DNA from 2 places in the Sporosarcina sp. FSL K6-3508 genome. Region 2 is predicted to be linked to the other one. Evidence: riboswitches for the same ligand, from Rfam matches in the RefSeq annotation. Region 2 holds a riboswitch; the other holds the start of a gene.

Region 1 (6,160 bases), 1.6 Mb from region 2:
GTGTTATTTGAACCTTCAGCAATGGATATAGTTTATAAGCACGCTCCGATTCCAACAGATGAAGAAGTTATTAAATTAATGGGACTCGCGTCAGAAGACTATTTGGCACAAGGCATCACGACAAGTTCAGATGCAGGCGTAGGTTTAGTATTTGGCCGGCCCGAATATGACTTGCATATGGTCGCATTAAAAGAAGGTGCAAACCAACTGCGTATGCGTCTAATGATTATGTATGATTTATTATTGGAAGGTGGCCCATTTGAAAAATTTCACGCTGAAGAATTACGAGAAAGAATTTTGAAAGACTCGAATGGGAAAGCAAAGTTAGATAGTGCCAAGCTATTTCAAGACGGTTCTATTCAAGGGTTGACTGGCGCATTGCGTAAACCTTACTATTGTGATGACGAGTTATACGGTGAATTAATTTTTCATCAAGATACTTTAAATTCTTATGTCCTTGATTTCCATAAGCGTGGTTTTCGTGTTACAACGCACGGAAATGGTGATCAGGCAATTGGCTCGATTATTGAAGCGTACAAATTCGCCCTTAATTCCAATACGAAAATAGACCATCGACATCGCATTGAACACGTACAAACCGCTACTGTAGAGGACTTGCAGGAAATGAAAAAACATGATATCGCCGCCTCTTTCTTTATCAATCATGTGTACTATTGGGGGGATCGTCATAAACGAATATTTTTAGGACCTGAAAGAGCAGAACGCATGAACCCCTTAAAAGATGCCTCAGATTTAGATATGCTTTATACATTACATTCAGACTGTCCAATCACTGCCATTTCCCCCTTATTTTCTATCTGGGCAGCGGTTAATCGTATTACACGGGAAGGTAAGGTATTAGGAGAAGGCCAAAAGATAGATGTCTTAGAAGCTATAAAATCAATGACTATATATGGAGCACGATTAAACTTTGAAGAAGACCTTTTAGGTAGTATAGAGGTTGGAAAATTAGCGGACTTTGCTGTACTTGATCGAGACCCTACTGCAATTGATCCGTTAGAAATTAAAGACATTTCAGTTGAAATGACTATTATAAACGGAGAAGTAATTTATGAAAATACAAAACAAGTTGCAACAAACTTATAAATAAAAAAGAAGACTCCCATTTAGTGAGGAGTCTTCTTTTATTTACCAGCCCTTGCTGACTTAAAATGAAGTGAATATAACTCAGGATTATAATCAGCTATACAATATTCAACCAAATCACCATTCACGTCATATACAAATCGCTCTAAGTGTAAAGTATAACAATCTTCAGGAAGATTAAGTAATTCCGCATCTTCAATTGATATTTTTTGAGCGGTAATCTTTTCATCAGCTTCATGAAGCCGAATAGACAGTTCTTTCTCCATTAAATCATATAGTGTTCCATGGCTAATATCTAGATTTGCCAATTGTAGACCTATATTAACAGGATAATACTGTGTTTCGATCGCAAGTGGCACCTCATTTGCATAACGAACACGCTTAATCAGATACGCATTCTCTAAAGCAATCGCCTTATTTAATTCCTCAGGAACTACTTCAATTCCATGTCCAATTAGTTTAGTACTAGGAATCTTGTTCATACGCTCAATCATTTCAGTTGTACTAATAAAATTCCCCTGCCAATAATGAACAGGATGTCTTGAAATAAATGTTCCCCTACCATGTTTTTTTTCTAGTATTCCATCGATAACTAATTGTGAGATAGCTTCTCGAACAGTGCTTCTGCTAACATCATAAGTTTCCATTAATTCACGTTCACTTGGTATTTTCTCTTCATATAGACCTTGCTTTATCTTTTGTTCTATACTCTTTCTAATTTGTATATGAAGTGGCACAGGACTGCTAGGATTGATCACACTAATTACCTCCTCAGAGTTCACAAGGAAAAATTTCCTACGTGCCTATATACTTATATGATACCTTTTTAATCCATGAGTGTCTAATTTCCGTTGGGGCAAATGTTTTATTACGCTAATTAGGAAGGCCTAATTTACCTTATTTGGTTTAATGAGAAGACATACATTTTGATGGGTATGATTATGACAAGTGAGTTCTATGTGTCTGTCGTGAATTGACAGAACAAGTAGATTTCCTTTTATACTCCATGGCTAAAAAGTACGTATTTTTATGGTTCACGCTTATTCCATAGAAACCACCGGATATGCCTTTCCTTTATGTTTCACTTTTCTGCTTCAACAAAAGCACTTAACTTGGATTTCAATCCACACTCTCTATACAGAGAATGACTGCGATATATTGTGTTCATCAATACTTTAAATACTATATAGTGCAGTTAAAATCGTATTTCCCTAGATATGCAAACTAATATTCCTGATTTAAAGAGGATTTTGCTGTTTTTTTGTGCAAACCTCCTAGGGAATTTATGGGCACTTAGGGTCGCACTTTGTGATTCTCTCAATTATATCACACGTTATCAATTCTTTTTAAACTTGTATTTGACTAGTACCGATAATCCCGTAGAGACTTCTTCCTTAGAGAAATAGATAGACCATGTAAGTAATTCAGGAAATGTTCAAGTTGTGTGATGAACTGGTACGACAAAATCATACTCAGATACAATCTATCATTTATTTATTGACAATTCTTTTCTACATGGTATATTGAGTTCTAACAACTTAATATTTTGAAATTTCTTATCTAGAGAGGTAGAGGGACTGGCCCTTTGAAGCCTCGGCAACGGACTTTTATAAGAACTGTGCCAATTCCAGTAGCATAATGCTAGAAGATAAGATGAGCAGGTAATTCCAATTTGTCTACCTATCCCTCTTCTTATTTATTAGGAGAGGGTTTTTGAATTTGGGAATTACCAAGGACATAAATTAATTTCGGTCCTACATTTTAATTAAAATTATAAAATAAGGAGTGGGTATTGATGGTAAAGACATTAGTCAAAGCGCCGTTTAGAGCGGATCACGTGGGGAGTCTATTACGACCGGAAAGAATTCATCAGGCAAGAAAGGATTTCCAAGAAGGAAACATTTCTTCACAAACGCTGCATGAAATCGAAACAGAGGAAATTAAACATATCGTTGATAAGCAAATCGAAGTAGGTTTGAAAGCAGTGACAGACGGAGAATTCCGCCGCAGATTTTGGCATACGGATTTTATTGAGCATTTAAACGGAGTGGAAGGCTACATCCCGGAAGAAGGCTTTTCATTCAAAGGGGAAGAAACGGAAAGATACGATGTACGGGTTATCGGGAAAGTCTCCTTCAATCAGGACCACCCACAAATAAAAGACTTCATCGAATTTAAAGAGATCGTCGGGGACCGTGCCATTGCCAAACAAACGATTCCGAGCCCCAACCAATTATTTAACGCGGGCATCCGCAACCCGGACATTTACCCGGACATTGAAGAATATGCAAAAGATATTATCAGTACGTACCGTGAGGCAATCCAAGCCTTTTATGATGCCGGTTGCCGATATTTACAGCTGGATGATGTATATATCGCCGGTCTGAACGCTTCCGAAATCCCATTTAACGACAGCGGTCATTCCCGCGAAGAGTTAATTGACTTAGCATTACGGGTTGCCAATGGCGTGTTGGAAGATAAACCGGAAGACCTGATCGTAACGACCCATCTTTGCCGCGGGAACTACCGATCTAATTGGGCTTTTGAAGGCAGCTATGCTAAAATCGCCCCTGTATTGTTTGCAAAGGAAAAAGTGGACGGATTCTTCCTGGAATACGACGATGATCGTTCTGGAGACTTCAAACCATTGGAATACATACCAAACCGTGGCGCTCAAGTCGTGCTGGGCGTATTCACATCCAAACATGGTAAATTGGAAAGTAAGGAAAATATTAAAGCGCGTGTGGAAGAAGCAACAAAATATGTCCCATTGGAGCAATTATGCATCAGCCCTCAATGTGGCTTTGCTTCCACTCATCATGGCAATATTTTAACCGAAGAAGAACAATGGGCGAAGTTAAAATTCATTGTAGATATTTCCAAAGAGATTTGGGGATAAGAATTGAGCGAACGGCTTACAGAGCTGTTCGCTTTTTTGGGTTTGTTCGAGGTACCAGGTCCCCACATATGACTTCTTGGACAACTTCTTTTTGGATTGAGATGAAAAATCGTACTCCTTACTCCTTTTTCTCCGCCACTTTAAACCTCGGAAAACCAACCAAAATCGCGATGACACAACAAATTCCCATCAATACAGGATAAAATGAATACATGATAATGCTCACAGGTGAAATGGCAGCGAGCCCCGAAGCAGCAAGCATTTGTACACCATAGGGCAAAACACCTTGCCAAACGCTAGAGAACGTGTCGAGCAAACTGGCCGATTTGCGGGGATCGATCTCATATTCATCCGCGATATGCTTCACGACCGGTCCAGTTATAATAATGGCGATTGTGTTATTCGCGGTCGCAATATCCGCTGCACTCACTAAACCGGCAATACCAAATTCGGCTCCCTTTTTCGTTTGAATCTTACTCGTAATCATGCGCAATAAATAATCAATACCACCGTTATGCTGAATAACCCCAACGATGCCGCCAATCAAAATCGACACCATAGCCAAATCCTCCATCGCGACAACACCGTCAGCGATTGCCTGCAGATAGCTTTGCAAGTTGTAGGAGCCGTCCATCAAACCAATCGCACCAGCAATAATAATCCCGCCTGCTAACACGATTAACACATGTGTACCAACCAAAGCACCGACTAAAACAGCCAGATACGGCAAGATTTTCACGAATTGGTACGGGTAGTTACCTGTTAGATCAGCAGTATTGCCGTGCGTTAAGAAGCCAAGAAGAATCATCGTCAAGATCGCACCCGGCAGGACAATAAAAAAATTCACTTTAAACTTATCTTTCATTTTCGTATGCTGCGTCCGGACCGCTGCGATCGTTGTATCCGAAATCATGGACAAGTTATCCCCAAACATCGCGCCACCAATAACAGTCGCCATGGCAAGCGCCACCGGAATATCCGTCTGACTGGCAATACCCACTCCGATCGGTGCCAACGCGACAATCGTTCCCATCGAAGTCCCCATCGAAATAGAGATGAAGCAGCCAATAATAAACAAACCGACCATGAGTAAATTCGCTGGCAACATCGACAAACCGAGATTGACCGTTGATTCAACAGCACCCATTCCCTTGGCGACACCTGCAAAAGCACCAGCCAAAAGAAAGATAACCGCCATTAAAAGGATATTTGGATGCCCCGCGCTCTTCATGAAAATATCAACTTTGGTGCTGAAAGACTCCTTTCGATTCATCACAAGCGCGACTGCTGCCGCAATGAGAATGGCTACGTTCAGCGGCATGATAGAAAAATCTTTTGTAACGATACCTGAGCCGATGAAAAGAATTACAAAAACAATGAGCGGTAAAAACGAAAGGAGACTTCCTTTTTTCATGGTGTTGTTTGACATATCTATTCCTCAATTTCTTATCGTATATGGTAAGCATATTAGTTTACCATATATGAGGGGCGTTTCGACAGCGGTTATACTTTTTCCGTGCCATTTCTCATGCTTGTCTGTGCGCAAAACAGACATGACTATTTCGATAGGCGCGTTTGTTTATTCATCCACGGGGCCTGTTTTAGTTTTGTGGTGTATAGACAAGTTAAAACCATTTCTATGCTTATGCAACACTAGCGACTTATTCGTATAGCACGCATAATCTTTAAGTTTGTAAAGGTTTTTAAATTGCTGTTGAGTATTTGAATCGTCACCTTGTCTACACTTTGATTTTGGCCATGCAGAATGTCTTTCATTTGAGCAATCATTTTCTGCGCAAATGCCTTTTGATTAATTACAGTGATTTCATTTTTTTGTGTTGTCATCTGCGATAAATCAGTAAGGGATTGCGGATTAGTAAAATTGAACAACTGATATTATTTAAGATAGATAGTTCTCCAACGACCTAATTGCATCCTGATGTTCTTGCATTTGCTTATTCGACCGCTCTTGCTCATGCAGAGACAATCGGTGCTCTGTGGCGTATCTAGCAATCTCTTTCATCTCATGTAACCTGCGTTCGATCTCTGCAAGAATCCGATCCTGTTGCTTGACCCACTCCAGTTGCTGTTTAAGCAGTTCGAGTTCATCTTCAGAGTTCTCATACATAGCCGTCGCCTCCCTTTTCGTGAAGT
Region 2 (6,160 bases):
TTGTATACGCTAAAGTGGATGGCGACAAATTCACAGCATTCATCGTAGAGAAGGAATTCCCAGGCGTTTCAGTAGGTCCGGAAGAGAAAAAAATGGGTATCAAATCATCTTCAACTCGTACGTTAATCTTGGAAGATGCAGAAGTGCCTGTAGAGAACTTGCTGGGTGAAATTGGCAGAGGTCATATTATTGCATTCAACATCTTGAACATTGGTCGCTATAAATTGGGAGTAGGAACAATCGGAGGTTCGAAACGTTCCCTTCAGTTGGCTATTGAGTATGCGAACCAACGTAAACAGTTCAACACACCAATTTCTTCATTTAACTTGACGAAAGAGAAGTTTGGTACGATGGCTTCTATGCTTTATGCAACAGAAAGCTTGATCTACCGTACAGTAGGTTACTTTGAAGAGCGCAATGCTGCAATGAGCCTGGAAGAGCAAAAGGACGGTAAAGCAGTGGCGGCTTCGATTGCAGAGTATGCGATTGAATGTTCCATCAACAAAGTCGTTGGTTCTGAAGTACTTGATTATATCGTGGATGAGGCAGTTCAGCTGCACGGCGGCTATGGCTTCATGCAGGAATATGAAGTAGAACGTATTTACCGCGACTCCCGTATTAACCGTATTTTTGAAGGAACAAATGAAATCAACCGGATGATCGTACCGGGTACGTTCATTAAGAAAGCAATGAAAGGCGAATTGCCATTATTGCAACAAGCACAAGGACTGCAAGAAGAGCTGCTCATGATGATGCCTGAAGAAGTGGGCGACGAAGCGTTGGCTCAAGAGAAAATGCTTGTGAAAAATGCGAAGAAAATCGGTATTTTAGTGGCAGGACTTGCAGCGCAGCGCTTTGGCACAAAGCTTGAGCAAGAGCAGGAAATCCTTGTGAACATCGCGGACATTGCGAATGATCTCTTCGGGATGGAATCTGCCCTGTTACGGACGGAGAAAGCGATTAATAAAAACGGTGAAGAAAAAGAAAACCAAAAATTACTTTACACACAAATCTTCTGTCAGGAAGCGTTCGCACGCATCGAAGCAGCAGCGAAGGAGACACTACTTGCAGCTGTGGAAGGCGACAACCAACGTATGATGCTGTCTGCATTACGTAAGCTGACACGTAATAATCCGTATAACTTGATTGCGAAGAAACGTGAAGCTGCTGAGAGATTAATCGAGGCAGAGAAGTATATCGTTTGATAGTTGAACGATGAAAGAGCCCTGTCCGGAAATGATCTTCCGGGCAGCTTTTTCAATTTATCGCCGAAATAGTTTTCCGACGATCATAAACGAATCGTAGGCGCTCATAAATTCTGGCTGTCTATCATACAAAGTGTTCGGCCGCTCATACACAGCCTTCATGCGCTCATAACATCACTGAACTTGATCATAAAGCTAATCAAAGCGCTCATAGAGTGATTAAATCCAGGGTAGATCAAACTCTGTTCTCTGCTCAACGCCTCCTGTCGGTTCATGATTTATCGGAAAACCTTTTTGCAATGGGCGAGGACCAAGCAATTCAGACATCTTTTTGCTATACTGACCAAAAAGGGGGCACAAAAATGACAGTTACATATTATGGCTATCCGAAATGCGGGACGTGCCGCAAAGCAAAGAAATGGTTGGAGAATGAAGGGATTTCATTTGAAGAAGTAAATATTGCTGACCAACCGCCAAGTGAAGAGGAACTGCGCATGATGATCGCAAACTCCGGATTGGAATTGAAAAAGTTCTTCAATACGAGTGGCATGAAGTACCGTGAGCTTCAATTGAAGGATAAACTGCCTAACATGACAGAAGATGAAAAGGTTGTTTTACTCGCGTCAGATGGCATGCTGATCAAGCGTCCGATCGTTACAGATGGCCAGCGAGTGACGGTAGGTTTTAATGAAGCAATATTCGCAGAAACGTGGCAAGGGTGAACATAGAATCTTGTCTTTCATACGGAACTATGGCAAACTAAATAGAGACAAACTATTACAAATGTTGGGGGTTAAGACATGAGCACACCAAAAGATTTGCGTTATTCAGAAGAGCACGAATGGGTAAAAGAAGAAGACGGTAAATACCGTATCGGGATCACACATTTCGCACAGTCTGAACTAGGGGATATCGTATTCGTTGAGCTTCCGCAAGTTGGCGATGAAGTGAAATCAGACGAGCCTTTCGGTAGTGTTGAATCAGTGAAAACTGTTTCTGAATTGTATGCTCCATTGACTGGTAAAGTCGTAGCAGTAAACGAAGAGCTGGAAGATAGCCCCGAGCTTGTGAACGAGTCTCCGTATGAAGGCGCTTGGATGATCGTTGTTGAAGTTGCTGACAAAGCAGAGCTTGATGAATTAATGACAGCTGAACAGTATGAAAAAATGACAGCTGGGGAATAAAAAGTAAAAGCGCTGGGAACATTCCAGCGCTTTTTTACACTATGAGGAGGAACGTGGATGAATCCGAAAGTACTTATTGTGGAAGGCAGTACCGACCGCAACCGGCTAAGACCAATGCTTGCGGAGCCGGTAGATATCATTTGTACAAACGGCACGATCAGTTCCTATCATATTGAAGAACTTCTGGCGCCATACGAAGAGCAGGAACTTTTCATCTTTGTGGATGCGGATGTTTCAGGTGATACGATCCGCAAGTTGTTCAAGCAGCTCTATCCAGAAGCAAAACACTTATATACAGATCGACTATACCGGGAAGTGGCGACAACGCCGATCAAAGTGTTAGCGGGCATTTTAGTCGCAGCTAATTTCAAGATACATTCCAACTATTTGGCAGGTGGGGCATATGGATAATTGGACGATTGAAGATTGGGAACGCGAACAGGCGGCGGAGCAATTGGCCGCTTTTTATTTATTTACTCCGATGTGCGGGACGTGTGCAGTTGCATCTAAAATGCTGACGGTGATTGAAACACTGCGTCCGGAGCTGACAATTGGTAAAGCAGATTTAAACTACGTCGTGCAATTAGCGGAAGACTATAAGATCGAAAGTGTACCTTGCTTGCTTATTCATCGGTCCGGGCAACCGATGGAAAAGATTTACGCATTTCATTCCGTTCCTTATTTACTGGAAAAGCTGAGTTGACAATGGAAGCGGAAGTATGGTATAAGTAGTACAATCAATTGAATATCAAGACTCTTATAAAGAGTGGTGGAGGGAAGTGCCCTATGAAGCCCGGCAACCGTCACATATGTGAAATGGTGCCAAGTCACTCAAAGCGAATTGCTTTGACAGATGAGAGAATGGAAACGTACATAACGATTCATACGTTCTGCCTTTCTGCTTATCTGCAGAAGGGTTTTTTTATGATCAAAAGCGGAAAGCGTCGTTAAGCCTCGGCAGGCGTTGACGGACGGAAACGAGTATAATGGATTTATTGAAGGTGGTGCAGGAAATGATTCAACTAACAAACGTTCAAAAGACATTCCAATTGAGCGGTTCAGAAATTGTAGCAGTGGATGATGTAACATTCACGATTAAAGAAGGAGAAATTTTCGGCATCATTGGTTATAGTGGTGCCGGGAAAAGTACATTGATCCGGTTGTTGAATGGTTTGGAACAACCGACTTCAGGAAGCATTGTGATCAATGGGCAAGAAATGACGACGCTGAAGGGCGCGAAAATGCGAAATGCGCGTCAGAAGATCAGTATGATATTCCAGCATTTCAACTTGCTGTGGTCAAGAACTGTTGAAGAAAATATTGCGTTCCCTTTGGAAATTGCAGGCGTGAAGAAACCAGAACGTCAGCGCAAAGTGAAGGAACTGATTGATCTGGTCGGTTTGACAGGACGGGAGAAGGCGTATCCCGCGCAATTATCCGGTGGACAGAAGCAGCGTGTCGGTATTGCACGAGCGCTTGCTAATGACCCTGAAGTGTTGCTTTGTGACGAAGCGACTTCTGCACTGGATCCTGAAACGACCAACGCGATTTTGGATCTGTTGACGAATATCAATGAACGTCTCGGTTTGACGATCGTCTTGATTACACATGAAATGCACGTTATTCGTAAGATTTGCCATCGTGTAGCGGTCATGGAAGCAGGGAAAGTCGTAGAAATCGGCAGTGTCCTGGATGTCTTCCAATCCCCGCAAGCGGATATTACGAAGCGTTTTATATCTCAGGTGACGGATACAGGAGACACGGACGCAGCGGTGGCACATCTTCAACAAGAGACACCTCTTGGAAAACTCGTGAAATTGGCGTTTATCGGGGAACGTACGGAACAGCCGGTGCTTGCAGAGTTGATTCGAAAGTTTCCGGTCGATGTCAATATTGTTCAAGGAAATATCTCGACAACGCGTGACGGCGCATACGGTACACTCGTCTTGCAGCTTGTAGGTGACGTGGCGGTCATTGATGAAGCCATCGCCTACTTACATGCCAATGAAGTAAAGACGGAGGTGCTGGCAAATGATTGAACAGTGGTTTCCAAATGTTAATTGGGAGAAAATGTGGACGGCTACTGGAGAAACGCTGTACATGTCAGCGTACTCTACCTTATTTACATTTGTGCTCGGCATCGGTCTTGGTCTGCTGTTGTTCCTGACAAGTCCGGGACAGTTGTGGGCGAATAAAATTACGAATGTCATCACAGGTGCTTTCGTTAATATCTTCCGTTCCGTGCCATTTATCATTTTAATTATTCTATTGCTTCCATTAACCAATTTATTGATCGGAACGATGCGCGGTCCTGATGCTGCGCTGCCGGCTTTGATTATTGGAGCTGCACCGTTTTACGGACGGATGGTACTTATCGCGTTACAGGAAATCGATAAGGGAGTCATTGAAGCCGCACGTTCGATGGGTGCGCGTACTTCTACGATCATCTTCAAAGTTCTGTTGCCTGAATCGATGCCCGCGCTCGTGTCAGGAATTACGGTTACTTCCATTGCACTTGTTGGCTATACTGCGATGGCAGGAGTAATCGGTGCGGGTGGACTCGGGACACTTGCTTATTTGGAAGGTTTCCAGCGTAACCGAGGAGACGTGACGTTGATGGCAACAATCTTAGTGCTCGTCATAGTATTTGTCATCCAATTTATCGGTGACTTCATCGTGAATCGTTTGGACAAGAGGTAAAGGGATTGCCGGAGGCTTCCTTTTTGGGAGCCCCTGTTAACCATATAAAATTTATAATGGAAAGGGAGAAATGTGAATATGAAGAAGTTTTTATTCGGTCTATTCGCGGCAGCTTTAGTTTTAGCACTTGCAGCATGCGGAACAAAAGACGATAACAAGACAGGCGGCAATGCAGCAGATGGGGATGCTGATAAAGAAAAAGAAGAGAAAACGACGTTAGTAGTCGGTGCATCCAATACGCCACATGCTGTTATTCTGGAAAAAGCACAGCCTCTATTAGAAGAAAAAGGCTATGAGTTAAAGATTGAAAGTTATACAGATTATGTACTTCCGAATAAAGATTTGGAGGAAGAAGTACTGGATGCAAAATACTTCCAGCACATTCCTTACTTAGAGGGCCAAATTGCTGATTTTAATTATGATTTCGTCAATGCAGGTGCAATTCATATTGAGCCGATTGGAGTCTACTCTAAAAAGTACAAGACTCTGGAAGAACTTCCTGACGGTGCAACCATTCTGATCAGTAACTCTGTAGCGGATCATGGTCGTGTACTTGCAATGCTTGAAGAAAAAGGTTTGATCAAGCTGGCTGAAGACGTAGAAAAAGTTAAGGCTGAAGTGGAAGATATCGTTGAAAATCCTAAAAATCTAAACTTCGATGCAAACTATGAAGCAGCTTTAATGCCTCAGCTTTATAATAATGATGAAGGCGATGCTTTGTTGATCAACTCAAACTTTGCGATCGACGCTGGCTTGAATCCATTAGAAGATGCGATTGCTTTGGAAGATAAAGAATCTCCATACGTCAATATTGTTGCAACGAGAAATGGCGATGAAAACAGCGATGCGATTAAAGCGCTGATCGAAGTACTGACATCCCAAGAAATTCAAGACTTTATTTTGGAAGAATGGAAAGGCTCAGTTGTTCCTGTGAAGTAAGGTTGTGAAAGCCGATAGCGAGTGTAGCTATCGGCTTTTTTTGTACAAAAAAAACAAACAAACTCTTCTTTATTGATTCGAATTGTGGTAAAGTTATTTTGTTTCAGTAATACAGATGTGTATTTGAGGAGG

The links. Region 2 has a riboswitch for S-adenosylmethionine ahead of MKX97_RS12730 (methionine ABC transporter ATP-binding protein). Riboswitches for the same ligand answer to the same signal wherever they lie in the genome.
Region 1: linked by a shared signal. The riboswitch ahead of MKX97_RS04185 (5-methyltetrahydropteroyltriglutamate--homocysteine S-methyltransferase) and the one ahead of MKX97_RS12730 (methionine ABC transporter ATP-binding protein) in region 2 are both predicted to bind S-adenosylmethionine.

What each region holds. Positions count from the first base shown of each region.
Region 1 covers NZ_CP152016.1:913,694-919,853, reverse strand. Annotated here, with positions in the region: gene MKX97_RS04195 (amidohydrolase) at 1-1,107, shown strand, start outside; gene MKX97_RS04190 (GntR family transcriptional regulator) at 1,146-1,865, opposite strand; SAM riboswitch class I at 2,661-2,762, shown strand; gene MKX97_RS04185 (5-methyltetrahydropteroyltriglutamate--homocysteine S-methyltransferase) at 2,903-4,006, shown strand; gene MKX97_RS04180 (Na+/H+ antiporter NhaC family protein) at 4,125-5,435, opposite strand; gene MKX97_RS04175 (DUF5320 domain-containing protein) at 5,907-6,134, opposite strand.
Region 2 covers NZ_CP152016.1:2,554,590-2,560,749, reverse strand. Annotated here, with positions in the region: gene MKX97_RS12755 (acyl-CoA dehydrogenase family protein) at 1-1,205, shown strand, start outside; gene MKX97_RS12750 (arsenate reductase family protein) at 1,568-1,927, shown strand; gene gcvH (glycine cleavage system protein GcvH) at 2,006-2,389, shown strand; gene MKX97_RS12740 (hypothetical protein) at 2,447-2,800, shown strand; gene MKX97_RS12735 (thioredoxin family protein) at 2,793-3,092, shown strand; SAM riboswitch class I at 3,144-3,249, shown strand; gene MKX97_RS12730 (methionine ABC transporter ATP-binding protein) at 3,403-4,428, shown strand; gene MKX97_RS12725 (methionine ABC transporter permease) at 4,421-5,089, shown strand; gene MKX97_RS12720 (MetQ/NlpA family ABC transporter substrate-binding protein) at 5,168-6,028, shown strand.